3 regions of the Pantoea sp. sgz302252 genome follow, and region 2 is predicted to be linked to each of the others. Evidence: predicted binding sites of a transcription regulator. Region 2 holds the regulator's gene; each other region holds the start of a gene.

Region 1 (4,524 bases), on a different contig from region 2:
GAATACCCAGCGGGCGGCCAATACCAAACCAGCCGAACACATCTGCGTTGTCAGTAAAGCCGGTATTCACCGGGCTGCCGTTGGTGTAGACCATCGTCACACCGCGTAGCAGAAGCATCATCACCAGCGTGGCGATAAACGCCTGCACTCGGCCCTTTGCCACAATCACGCCAGTCACTGCGCCAATCGCCGCACCTAAGGCAAGTGCCGCCGCAACAGCCACCAGCGCATTCACTTCGATACCCACAATCGAGGCGGCCACCGCACCAGTCAGCGCCAGCAGCGATCCCACAGACAAATCGATACCGGAGGTGAGGATAACCAGCGTCATCCCGACCGCCATAATGGCGTTCACGGAAGTCTGTTGCAGGATATTGAACAGGTTATTGACGGTAAAAAAGTTCGGGCTCAGGGTGGAGACAATCGCTATCAGCACCAGCAGCGCGATCAGCGATTTTTGCTCCAGCAGCCACGCTTTGGTGAAATAGCGGCGACCAGAAACAGCCTGGGTAGTCATCTTTTTTACTCCTGATTCACACGATTAAGCTTGCCCACAGCGGCAGCCATCAATACTTCCTGAGTGGCCTGCTCGCGCGTGAATTCACCGCCGAGATGCCCTTCATGCATCACCATGATGCGATCGCTCATGCCCAGCACTTCCGGCATCTCAGACGAGACAAGGATGATGCTCAGGCCATCGGCTTTAAACTGGTTGATAAGCTGGTAGATCTCTTTTTTCGCCCCGACGTCAACGCCGCGCGTTGGCTCATCGAGGATCAGCACTTTCGGGCGCGTCATCAGCCCACGGGCAATGGCGACCTTTTGCTGATTGCCGCCGGAAAGCAGACCAATCGCCTGTTCCATGGACGGGGTTTTGACGTTAAACAGACGGATAAAATCACTCACCGTCTGCTGTTCATCTTTGTGTTTCAGGCTGCCGCCGCTGTGGCTGAAATAGCGCAACGCGGTCAGCGACATGTTCTCTTTAACTGACATGCCAAGCACTAAGCCATCGCGTTTACGGTCTTCAGAGATATAAACGATGCCGTTAGCCAGACCATCCTGTGGTGATTTGGTCACCACTTCATGGCCATCAAGTGTCACATACCCGCTGCTACGCGGTAGCGCGCCGTAAAGCACTTTCATCAGCTCGGTACGCCCGGCGCCCATCAACCCGGCCACGCCGAGGATCTCGCCTTTACGCAGCGTAAAGCTGACGTTTTCCACGCCTGGCCCACAAAGGTTATCCACCTTCAGGAGAACGTCGCCCGGCGCTTTATCGAGACGCGGATACTGATCTTCAAGTTTGCGCCCGACCATCATCTCAATCAGCGTGTCTTCGGTGAGGCTGGACACTTCACGCTCGGCGATAAACTGCCCGTCGCGGAAAACTGTCACGTCATCGCAGATTTCGAAGATCTCTTTCATGCGATGGGAAATATAGACAATGCCGCGCCCTTGCGATTTCAGCTCGCGAATGACGCGGAATAAGGACTCGGTTTCAGTGTCGGTGAGCGCATCCGTCGGTTCATCCATGATGATGACCTTCGACTCAAAGCTCAGGACCTTGGCAATTTCGACCATCTGCTGATCGCCAATCGACAGTTCACCCACCAGCCTGTCACTTTTAAAGCGCAGGTTGAGTTTCGCCAGCAGCTTGTCAGCTTCGGCGTACATGGTTTTCCAGTCGATTTTGCCGAAGCGGTTAACGAACTCGCGGCCTAAGAAAATGTTCTCAGCGATGGAAAGCTGCGGGATCAGGTTCAGTTCCTGATGAATGATGCCAATTCCGGCTTCCTGCGATGACTTCGGCCCGGTAAAGGTGGTTTCCTTTCCCAGCCACAACAGTGAACCGGCATCTTTGCTGTAGATCCCGGTCAGCACTTTCATCATCGTGGATTTGCCAGCGCCGTTCTCACCGACCAGCGCCATCACGCGGCCAGCGTACACATTCAGTGAAGCGCCGGAGAGGGCTTTTACGCCCGGGAAGGATTTGTCGATCCCTTTGAGTTGCAGTAATGCGTCCATGATGGCCTCAGAAGGTGACGCCAGCACAGAGAATGATATTCGCATACGGGGAACACTCCCCGCTGCGAATCACCGCCTGGCTTTCTGCGGTTTGTCGTTTGAACTGCTCGTGTGTGGTGTAACGAATGTCAATGGTGTTTCCCTGGTGTTGCTGCAGTTGCTCCAGGTGACGGAGCAACGTTTCGTGGAGCTGCGGATTATGGGTTTTGATTTCCGCGGCGAGAATTGCCGTCTCAACCTGCATCTCTGATGTCACCACCTCCAGCACCTGCATAAAACCAGGCACTCCCTGGGTTAAAGCCATATCAATGCGCTGCGTGCTGTGAGGGATCGGCAGACCCGCATCACACACCACCAGCGTATCAGTATGCCCAAGGCGAGAAATGACCGAGGAGAGTTCAGCGTTGAGTACAGTACCTTTCTTCATGTTTTGCTCCACTAGCGAAACGTTTCGCTGGAGTAAGTTTACTCTGAAGAAAGCTCAGAAAACCACCATCAGGTTATAGAAATGTGATCGGCATCGAAACGTTTCGAGGTAGAGTGCAAAACCTTCTCTTTGGAGAAGGTTTTTAGTATTTGCTCCCTCTCCCCGTGGGAGAGGGTCGGGGAGAGGGCATCAGACCGCACCAGATAAAGACGTTAAATCTCAACCTGCGTCCCAAGCTCAATCACACGGTTTGGCGGGATCTCAAACTGATCTGGCGCACGGAGAGCGTTGCGTTGCAGCAGCAGGTAGAGCTTGCCACGCAGGCGCAGATACCACGGACGATCGTTGCCGATAATCAGCGACTCATGCGACATGAAGAACGAGGTTTCCATCATCCGGCAGCTTAAACCTTCCAGACCACAGCGATGGAACACTTCTTCCACGTTCGGCGTTTCACGCCAGCCGTAGCTTGCGACCACTCGCCAGAATGACGGCGACAGCTGTTCAATCTGCACACGACGCACGTTGTGAACGTATGGTGCATCTTCAGTTCGCAGCGTCAGCAGGATCACACGCTCATGCAGCACTTTGTTGTGCTTGAGATTATGCAGCATCGCAAAGGGAATGACGTTCAGGGCGCGAGACATATACACCGCAGTGCCAGGCACGCGAACAGGTGGCGATTTCTCAAGGGAAGCAATCATCGCTTCAAGCGAGTTACCATGCTCATGCATGCGACGCAGCAGGCGGAAACGCTCGCTCTTCCAGGTGGTCATCACCATGAACATCACCAGGCCGAGGGTCAGCGGCAGCCAGCCACCGGACATCAGTTTGTCGAGGTTCGCCGAGAACAGCGGCACGTCAATACACAGGAACGCAATCAGAATCAGGCCGACGAAGTACTTGTTCCAGTGCCAGTTTCGGTAAGCCACGGTCGTGGAGAGAATCGAGGTCAGTACCATGGTACCGGTGACAGCGATACCGTATGCCGCCGCCAGGTTGCTGGAGTGCTCGAAGCTCACGATAACCAGCACCACCGAGACATACAGCAGCCAGTTAATGAACGGGATATAAATTTGCCCGGACTCCATTTCTGAAGTGTGGATGATGCGCATCGGCGAGAGATAACCCAAACGCACGGCCTGACGGGTTAATGAGAACACGCCAGAAATCACCGCCTGAGAGGCGATGACGGTCGCCAGGGTGGCGATAATCAGCATCGGGATCAGCGCCCACTCAGGAGCCAGCAGGAAGAACGGGTTTTTTATCGCTTCCGGGTGTTTCAGCAGTAGCGCGCCCTGACCGAAGTAGTTCAGCACCAGCGAGGGCAGCACCACGCTAAACCAGGCGATACGAATGGGCAGTTTGCCGAAGTGCCCCATATCCGCATACAGCGCCTCAACACCGGTAATGGAAAGCACCACTGCACCCAGCGCCACAAACGACACGGTTTTGTATTCAAGGAAGAAATGGACGGCCCAATAAGGATTCAGAGCCTGCAACACTTCCGGGTTCGCAATGATGCTGCGTGCACCCAGCACAGCCAGCAGCAGGAACCAGATAAGCATGATCGGCGCGAACAGTTTCCCCACCAGCGCAGTCCCGTGCTTCTGGATCATGAACAGCAGGGTTAATACGGCGATAGAAATGGGGACTATCCAGCTATCAAGCTGAGGGGCGATGATTTCAAGCCCTTCAATAGCCGACATCACCGAGATGGCCGGGGTTATCACCACCTCGCCATAGAAGAAGCTGCCGCCAATAAGGCCGAGGATCACCAGCACAGACGTCATTCTTGCCGAGGTATTTCGCCCGGCCAATGACATCAACGTCAAAATACCGCCTTCACCGGCGTTATCTGCGCGCATCACGAAGGTGATGTATTTCAGGGAAACTGTAAAAATCAGCAGCCAGAAAATCAGCGACAGGAAGCCGAACACGGCATCACGTTCTACACCAAATCCAAACTGGCCTGAGAGACATTCTCTCAATGTATAAAGTGGGCTGGTACCGATATCACCGTAGACCACGCCGATTGCCGCCAGCGTGATGGCCGGCAATGAATGCTT
Region 2 (4,524 bases):
GTCATCCCGAAATGTGGCTGGAAAAACGCATTCCAGACTGGCTAACCCGTTTTCTTGGAGCTATCGCATGATCATTCCCTGGCAGGATCTGGCTCCCGAAACGCTGGAAAACCTGATAGAAAGCTTTGTGTTGCGCGAAGGCACCGATTATGGTGAACATGAACGTTCGCTCGAAGATAAAGTCGCCGACGTCAAACAGCAATTGCAAAGCGGGGAAGTCGTTTTGGTGTGGTCCGAACTGCACGAGACCGTCAACCTGATGACCCGCACTCAATTTCGCGGCTGACTCTACTCATTACCACTGCTTACCCAGGGAGTCGTTATGTCTGCCAAATACCCGGTGATTGCCGTGACCGGCTCCAGCGGCGCGGGGACCACCACCACCAGCCTCGCCTTTCGTAAGATCTTTGCTCAGCTCAATTTAAACGCCGCCGAAGTCGAAGGGGACAGCTTTCATCGCTACACCCGCCCTGAAATGGACATGGCAATCCGTAAAGCACGCGACATGGGCCGCCATATCAGTTATTTCGGCCCGGATGCCAACGACTTCGGTTTGCTTGAACAGACGTTTATCACCTATGGCCAAAGTGGCAGCGGGCAGTCGCGCAAATATCTGCATACCTATGATGAAGCCGTGCCGTGGAATCAGGTGCCAGGCACTTTCACGCCCTGGCAACCGCTGCCGGAACCCACCGACGTGCTGTTCTACGAAGGGTTACACGGGGGCGTAGTGACGCCTCAGCATGATGTGGCAAAGCATGTTGATTTGCTGGTTGGCGTAGTCCCGATTGTGAACCTGGAATGGATTCAGAAGCTTACGCGTGACACCAGTGAGCGTGGGCATTCTCGTGAAGCGGTGATGGATTCCGTGGTTCGTTCCATGGAGGATTACATCAACTTCATCACGCCGCAGTTCTCACGCACGCATATCAACTTCCAGCGCGTGCCCACGGTAGACACCTCTAACCCGTTTGCCGCTAAAGGCATTCCGTCGCTGGATGAAAGCTTTGTGGTTATCCATTTCCAGAATCTGGGCGACATCGATTTCCCCTGGCTGCTGGCGATGCTGCAAGGTTCGTTCATTTCACACATGAACACGCTGGTTGTGCCGGGAGGGAAAATGGGGCTGGCGATGGAGTTGATCATGACACCGCTGGTTGAGCGGTTAATGGATAGCAGAAGGTAAACTGCAAAACCTTCTCTTGCGAGAAGGTTTTTAGTGTTTGCTCCCTCGCCCCGTGGGAGAGGGTTGGGGAGAGGGCATCAGGCCGCACACATTTAAGCCTCAACCACCTCAAACGAATGGGTGATCTTCGCGGCTTTCTCAAGCATCAGCGCCACAGAGCAGTACTTTTCTGCTGACAAATCCACCGCGCGAGAGACCGCCGCTTCTTTCAGATCTTTGCCCGTCACGATGAAGTGCAGATTAATGTGCGTAAACATACGTGGCGCTTCTTCACGACGCTCGGAGGTGAGCTTCACTTCGCAGTCTTTCACGTCATGACGCCCTTTCTGCAAAATCGACACCACGTCGATAGCGCTGCAACCCCCAGCCGCCATCAGCACCATTTCCATCGGGCTCGGTGCTTTGTCTCCAGAGTTACCGTCCATCAAAATTTGGTGGCCAGAAGCAGACTCGCCCAGGAAGGTTAAACCCTCAACCCATTTCACACGTGCTTGCATAATTTTTAACTCCGAAGTTGCCATTTTCCTCTCAGATTACGCGCACATAACAAAACTCGCAACGGAAGGAGATGTGCGTCATGCTGAAGCGAGACACCAGGAGACACGCAGCAAAAGCTATGCTAAAACAGTCGGGATGCTACAGTCATGCAGTGAAGTGCTGTGTGCACGCAGAGGACACCACATTACAGGCTGCTGCATAATTCGACAGCCGACTTCCCAGGCACAGGGAAGGATACGATTGCAAAGCCAGCGGCAGTATCGTGTCTGCCACTGGAGACAGCTTATAACAGAGGATAACCGCGCATGGTGCTTGGCAAACCGCAAACAGACCCTACCCTTGAATGGTTCTTGTCTCATTGCCACATTCATAAGTACCCATCGAAGAGCACGCTGATTCACCAGGGTGAAAAAGCAGAAACGCTTTACTACATCGTGAAAGGCTCAGTTGCTGTACTGATCAAGGACGAAGAGGGGAAAGAGATGATCCTCTCTTACCTCAACCAGGGCGATTTCATTGGTGAGCTTGGTCTCTTCGAAGAAGGTCAGGAGCGTAGTGCCTGGGTTCGGGCAAAAACCGCTTGTGAAGTGGCCGAAATTTCCTACAAAAAATTCCGTCAGCTTATCCAGGTTAATCCAGATATTCTGATGCGCCTTTCCTCGCAGATGGCTCGTCGTCTGCAGGTCACTTCTGAGAAAGTGGGCAACCTTGCATTCCTCGACGTGACCGGCCGTATCGCGCAGACGCTGCTGAACCTGGCGAAACAACCTGACGCCATGACTCACCCGGACGGTATGCAAATTAAAATTACCCGTCAGGAAATCGGGCAGATCGTGGGTTGTTCCCGTGAAACCGTTGGCCGTATTCTGAAAATGCTGGAAGATCAGAACCTGATCTCCGCCCACGGTAAGACCATCGTCGTTTACGGCACCCGCTAAGCTCGTTAAATGGCGTATTGTTCGCGCAATACGCCATTTTTGTCTCTACCGCTATGTGGCGCAGGCTAATTTATCACCCGGAAATTAACTATGCACTGCGGCAAACCCTGGTGCTCTGTACCCCCGTGGCTATCGGTCTGGTGTTGGGGTATCTCAAATACGGATTGCTGTTTTCGTTAGTTCCCGCCTGCTGCAACATTGCCGGTCTCGATACGCCACACAAACGCTTTTTCAAACGCCTGATTATCGGCGGTTCGCTGTTTGCAGGCTGCAGCCTCGCGGTTCAGTTACTGCTGGAGCAGAGCCTCCCCTTACCGCTGATCCTGACCGTTCTCGCCATGACGCTTGGCGTGACGGCCGAGATAAGTTCTCTGCATGCGCGTTTGCTTCCCGCGTCTCTCATCGCCGCGATTTTTACCCTGAGCCTTGCGGGCAACATGCCAGTCTGGGAGCCGTTGCTGATTTATGCCCTCGGCACGCTTTGGTATGGCCTGTTTAACTGGTTCTGGTTCTGGATGTGGCGTGAACAGCCGCTGCGGGAGTCGCTGAGCCTGCTGTATCGCCAACTGGCGGATTACTGCGAAGCCAAGTACAGCCTGTTGACCCAGCACACCGATCCAGAAAAAGCTTTGCCACCCCTGCTGGCGCGTCAGCAAAAAGCCGTCGACCTGATAACCCAGTGCTACCAGCAGCTGCACATGCTGGCGGCCAATAAGAACCATGATTACAAACGCCTGCTGCGCTCCTTCCAGATGGGCCTTGATTTGCAGGAGCACATCTCCGTCAGCCTGCACCAGCCGGCAGAAGTCCAAAAGCTGGTCGAGCGCAGCCATGCGGAAGCGGTGATCCGCTGGAATGCTCAAACCATCGCCACGCGCCTGCGCGTGATGGCCGATGATATTCTTTACCACCGTTTTCCCCAGCGTTTCTCGATGGACAAGCAGATTGGCGCGCTGGAGAAAATCGCCCGTCAGCAGCCGGATAACCCGGTCGGCCAATTCTGCGTCTGGCATTTCAGCCGCATAGCACGCGTGCTGCGCCTGCAACGCCCGCTCTATCCGCGCGATTTAATGGCCGATAACGAACGCCGTTTGCCGGTATTCGCGGCGCTAAAAAGCTATCTTTCGCTGAAATCGCCCGCCCTGCGCAGTGCCGCGCGGATAAGCGTGATGCTCAGTATTGCCAGCCTGATGGGCACGGCGCTGCATCTGCCCAAACCTTACTGGATCCTGATGACCGTGCTGCTGGTCACCCAAAACGGCTATGGCGCAACGCGGGTGAGGATTTTTCACCGGGCGGCAGGCACGTTGGCTGGGTTGGTCATCGCAGGCATCACCCTGCACTTTCATGCCCCGGAGGGCTATGCGCTGGCGGCGATGCTGGTGATAACCCTCGTGAGCTACCTGATGATCCGCAAAAGCTACGGCTGGGCGACGGTGGGCTTTACGGTGACGGCGGTGTACACCATTCAGTTGCTAACGCTCAACGGCGATCAGTTTATCGTGGCACGCCTCGCCGATACCCTGATTGGCTGTCTGATTGCCTTCGGCGGCATGGTCTGGCTGTGGCCGCAGTGGCAAAGCGGCCTGCTGCGCAAAAATGCCCAGCAAGCGCTGGAGGCCGATCAGGATGCCTTACGTCTTATTCTGAGTAATGACCCGCAAGCGCCAACCCTCGCCTATCAGCGCATGCGTGTGAATCAGGCTCATAACGCACTGTTCAACTCGCTTAATCAGGCGATGCAGGAACCCGGCTTCAACTCGCGCTATCTTGCCGACATGAAACTGTGGGTGACTCACAGCCAGTTTATTGTCGAGCATATTAACGCCATGACCACGCTTGCCCGCGAGCACAACATGCTGACGGAGTCGCTGGCCCAACGGTATCTGGAATCTTGTGAGA
Region 3 (4,524 bases), on a different contig from region 2:
ACCATCACAATGCGTTCGCGGTGCTGCGGCAGGAAGTGTTGGCCGTCGATGATTTTTGGATCATCGGCACCCATTTCTGCGGAATCCGCCACGTCATAGCCGAGCGAATCCAGCGTTTGCATGATGATGCGGAAGGTTTTCCCACCGTCATGGCTCTTGAGGTTCTTCACGTTTTCGAGCACGAACACCGCCGGACGGCAGGCATCGATGATGCGCGCCACGTCAAAAAAGAGCGTGCCTTGCGTATCACAGGCAAAACCATGCGCACGGCCCAGCGCATTCTTCTTCGACACACCAGCCAGCGAGAACGGCTGACAAGGGAACCCCGCCAGCAGCACGTCGTGTTGTGGAATGATGCTGCGAATGTGATCCGCGGCTTCGCTGTCACTGACTTCAGGCTTATGGCTCAGCGTCACATCGCGGATATCTTCATTGAACTGATGTTCTGTCGGGTCACAGTACCAGTTGGCTTTATACGTTCTTACAGCATGCTTATTCCACTCGCTGGTAAAAACGCACTGCCCGCCAATCGCCTCAAAGCCGTTGCGAATGCCGCCAATGCCGGCAAACAGGTCGATAAAGCGAAATTGGGTAGTGCGCCCAGAAGGCTGCGGCAACAGCGCCGCTAAGCGAGCGTATTCGTTCTCACCCAGACGGCGGTTAATCTTACCGTTCTCTGTGGCGCGCTTGAGGATTGCCGGGCTCCAGTGCTGTTCACCCACGGCATTCAGCGTGGCGACCAGCGTCTTGACGTCATAAATGGCCATCAGCTGGTTCAGTAATGCCTGTGCGTCTGGCCCGGAGGCTCCCGCGAGAGGAAAAGTGTGAGTGCGTGTAAGTGTGTGCTGCATATCAGTAACCGGACAGACTATTTGCGGTGAGAGTATCACAAAATTTGCGCACTGAACTCAGGACTCCGGCTCAAAACGCGCGAGAATGGCCTCATCGCAATGGAGATAATCCCCTTTCAGCTCGGCCCCCATTTTGGCCATAAACTGCACCAGATAACGCGCATTGTGAATAGCGAGCGCTTTGCCCTGCTCGGTTTGCATGGTTTGCGGTAAACGCAGCAGCTTGTTCTGGAAATGATCGAGCGCGTAACGCTGATCGTTGAGCCCGCGATGGTCGGCGAACGGATCGTCGGCATCAAACAAGGAGACATTCAGTTTCCCCGCAACAGCAAATACGCGAGCAAGCCCTATCGCGCCTAACGATTCGAGCCTGTCGGCATCCTGCACAATCTTCGCTTCCAGCGTCAGCGGTGTGATATTGGCGCTGTGGCTGTGCGCTTCAATTGCATGTGCGACTGACGCGTACAGATCTCCAGGAAAATCGGGAAAATCAGCCTGCAGCAGAGAAAGCGTTTTTTGCGCCGCAAGTTGAGATGAGCGGCTGCGATCAGGATGATTTTTGGGCAAGCTGACAATGTCATGAAAATAACAGGCACACAGCACCACAAGCTCATCAACCTCTTCGTTCGCCGCTAGCTGCTGGGCGGTGGCCCAGACACGCCGAAAATGGGAGAGATCATGAGCCGCGTCGTCGCTGTCGTGATGGTCATGAAGCCAGGTTTCAAAGCGTTGCTGCCAGAGATGCAAAGTCATTCGTTTACTCACCCTTGTCAGAAAGAGCAATGAGAATAGCAGCTTTTGATGTCAGCTTTCTGAATACGATGACCCGCGTGGCCGAGTGTACCAGGCAATCCCCCCGAGGATCGATCCGACGATGCCTAACACCAAAAAGCCTAATAATGCCCCAATTAACTTGCCAAATGTTGATCCCATCGCGCCATCGAGCGTTGTCCCCGGAATCGGATCAAATTGAATGACAACCCAAACATAGCGCAGCATCGCCCAGATAAAATAGCCGCAATAAGCGTAAAAAACCCACAGCGCCAACATGCCGCCGGGACCCCGGGTGGCTCTTTCCTCTATCAAGAAAGTGCGTGTCTGCTCGCACCTGAATGTTTCGTTTTTCACTTTTCAAGATCATTAATGTGATATTGGTCACATTATAGCATCTTCAGACACGCCGCAAAGGGGCCTGACGTTTCTTGTTAGCGTCAGTTGCCGTTACCTTGATCTTCGGCAAATTTCGTTCACTAAAAGCCCCTGCCCAGACAAACTGTATTTCTCAATTAAAAGTCTGGGTATTTTCTGAGAATGTCATGACCACGGGGTGTTCACCTATAAAAGTGCTTTTCCAGACTTCTTTTTCGTATTAATTCGTGGAATCATTCCCTGCCTTTTGTTGTTTTTACACTGCACTCATTTGTTATTCATTTCTAATCACGCCTGATTGCTGATTGCAATCAGGTTTTTTTTCGCCTTTTTCCTGAGCATAACCCGCCTCTTAACTCGCAACACATCACTCTGTAAAAAACATTTCAGAAAACAAAACCACTACGTTATCCAACCCAGTAAAAAACACCTATAAATCACCGTAGTAAATGAGACGAGCACTTACATTGATAAAATACATATATAGACGCTTTAGATACAAATGGAAATATTTTAAATAACTTGCTTACATATTTATTTTAAATAAAAATGAACTTAGTCGATAGTATTTATTTGTAGTTTAGTATTGACCGCATTTATTCATGTAATTAATAACTCAAAGGATTGCATAATGAAAAGAAAAGTATTGGCGATGATCGTTCCTGCTTTACTGATGGCAGGCGCAGCAAATGCAGCAGAAATCTATAATAAAGACGGCAATAAACTTGACCTGTATGGCAAAGTCGATGCTCGTCATCAATTCTCCGATGATGCTGGCTCCGATGGAGACGAAACTTATGTGCGTATCGGTTTTAAAGGCGAAACCCAGATTAACAGCCAACTGATTGGCTACGGTCAGTGGGAATACAACATCCAGGCGAATGACACTGAAGGCAGCGGCAATCAGTCTGCCACTCGTCTGGGCTTTGCCGGTCTGAAATTCGGCGAATACGGCTCATTTGATTACGGCCGTAACTACGGCGTGGTGTACGACGTTGAAGCCTGGACTGACATGCTGCCGGTATTTGGTGGCGACTCCTACACCTACACCGACAACTTTATGGTGGGTCGTGGTAACGGGATGGCAACCTACCGCAACACCGACTTCTTTGGCCTGGTGGATGGCCTGAACTTCGCACTGCAGTATCAGGGGGCGAATGAAGGATCAGATGGTGTGTTTGATCAGGAAGGCACCAGTAACCGCGGTGACTCAACCGACATGCGCAGTGATAACGGCGATGGTTGGGGTATTTCCACCACTTATGACTTCGGTATGGGCTTCAGCGCAGGTGCAGCCTACGCGTCTTCTGATCGTACAAACGAACAGCAGACAGGCAGCCTCGCAGGCGGCGAAAACGCCGACGTGTGGACGGTGGGTCTGAAGTATGACGCAAACAACATTTACCTCGCGACCATGTATGCAGAAACCCGCAACATGACGCCGTTTGGTGATCAATCAAGTGCTATTGCCAACAAAACTCAGAACTTTGAAGTGACTGCACAGTACCAGTTCGACTTCGGTCTGCGTCCAGAAATCTCTTACCTGCAGTCCAAAGGTAAGGACCTGGCGAAAGATACTGGCCTGCGCAGCGACTGGAACGACAAAGACCTCGTGAAATACGTCTCTGTTGGCGCTAACTACTACTTCAACAAAAACTTCTCCACCTACGTTGATTACAAAATCAACCTGCTGGATAACGATGATAAATTCTATTCTGCGGCTGGTATCAGCACGGATGACGTCGTTGGCGTAGGTATGGTTTACCAGTTCTAAGTTCGTTTTTGCTGACTTTTTCCTTCTTTGTCAGCAAGTTGAAGCCCGCCCCGAGCGGGCTTTTTTGTGCCTATAAACTGGATTGGCATCGCCATCCGAGCTTTTACGGGCAACTCTGATGGCGAATTTCTCAATAGCGACTTAACTCAATCTTGAAAGGGCGACCCTTCTCTCAAGTTATAAAAAACATCAATGACTTGAACGAAGCAGCAGACTATCATGCCGACGTCTGACTGAAGGAAGTGGCGGAGAGAGGGGGATTTGAACCCCCGGTAGCGTTGCCCCTACCGGTCCGTTCAGCCGCTCCGGCATCTCTCCGCTGAGGTGGTTGCCATGATGCCTCGATCTTTGGCATTTTAATATCCCCTGACCTTTTCATTGAGTTCAAGTGACGAGTTTGCGAGCAAAGCGATGATTAAATGGCCCTGGAAAGCACATGACGCACCCCATAACGCGGATATTCCGTGGGAACAGGCGCTTGCCATTCCCATTCTGGCAACGCTCACGCAGGGCGAGCAGGAAAAGCTGATCCCACTGGCTGACCGCTTCTTGCAGCAAAAACGCCTCGTTCCTTTACAAGGGCTGGAACTGACGCCCATCAATTCTGCACGTATTGCCATGCTCTTTTGTTTGCCGGTGCTGGAACTGGGCATTGAATGGCTCGACGGCTTTCATGAAGTCCTCATCTACCCTGCTCCGTTCGTCGTGGATGATGAATGGGAAGACGATATCGGTCTGGTCCACAGCCAG

Evidence for each region. Region 2 encodes CRP, which controls carbon source genes, mostly activating them, when cyclic AMP is high. Its sites were predicted from a motif close to ATGTGANNNNNNTCACAT; they were not measured.
Region 1: rbsD (D-ribose pyranase) is a predicted target of CRP. The motif match lies at 2,537-2,554, and genes of this name have one in related genera.
Region 3: drpB (cell division protein DrpB) is a predicted target of CRP. The motif match lies at 1,995-2,012, and genes of this name have one in related genera.

Annotation. Positions count from the first base shown of each region.
Region 1 is NZ_JBLFJW010000033.1:51,960-56,483, reverse strand. Features, by position in the region: gene rbsC (ribose ABC transporter permease) at 1-517, opposite strand, end outside; gene rbsA (ribose ABC transporter ATP-binding protein RbsA) at 523-2,028, opposite strand; gene rbsD (D-ribose pyranase) at 2,036-2,455, opposite strand; gene kup (low affinity potassium transporter Kup) at 2,668-4,524, opposite strand, start outside.
Region 2 is NZ_JBLFJW010000024.1:73,978-78,501, reverse strand. Features, by position in the region: gene ACLW56_RS17575 (hydrolase) at 1-71, shown strand, start outside; gene ACLW56_RS17570 (YheU family protein) at 68-286, shown strand; gene ACLW56_RS17565 (phosphoribulokinase) at 323-1,186, shown strand; gene ACLW56_RS17560 (OsmC family protein) at 1,279-1,683, opposite strand; gene crp (cAMP-activated global transcriptional regulator CRP) at 1,990-2,622, shown strand; gene ACLW56_RS17550 (YccS/YhfK family putative transporter) at 2,676-4,524, shown strand, end outside.
Region 3 is NZ_JBLFJW010000017.1:89,231-93,754, forward strand. Features, by position in the region: gene ACLW56_RS14350 (DNA cytosine methyltransferase) at 1-851, opposite strand, end outside; gene ACLW56_RS14355 (phosphohydrolase) at 909-1,604, opposite strand; gene drpB (cell division protein DrpB) at 1,656-1,934, opposite strand; gene ompC (porin OmpC) at 2,632-3,774, shown strand; tRNA gene ACLW56_RS14370 (tRNA-OTHER) at 4,018-4,092, opposite strand; gene mtfA (DgsA anti-repressor MtfA) at 4,186-4,524, shown strand, end outside.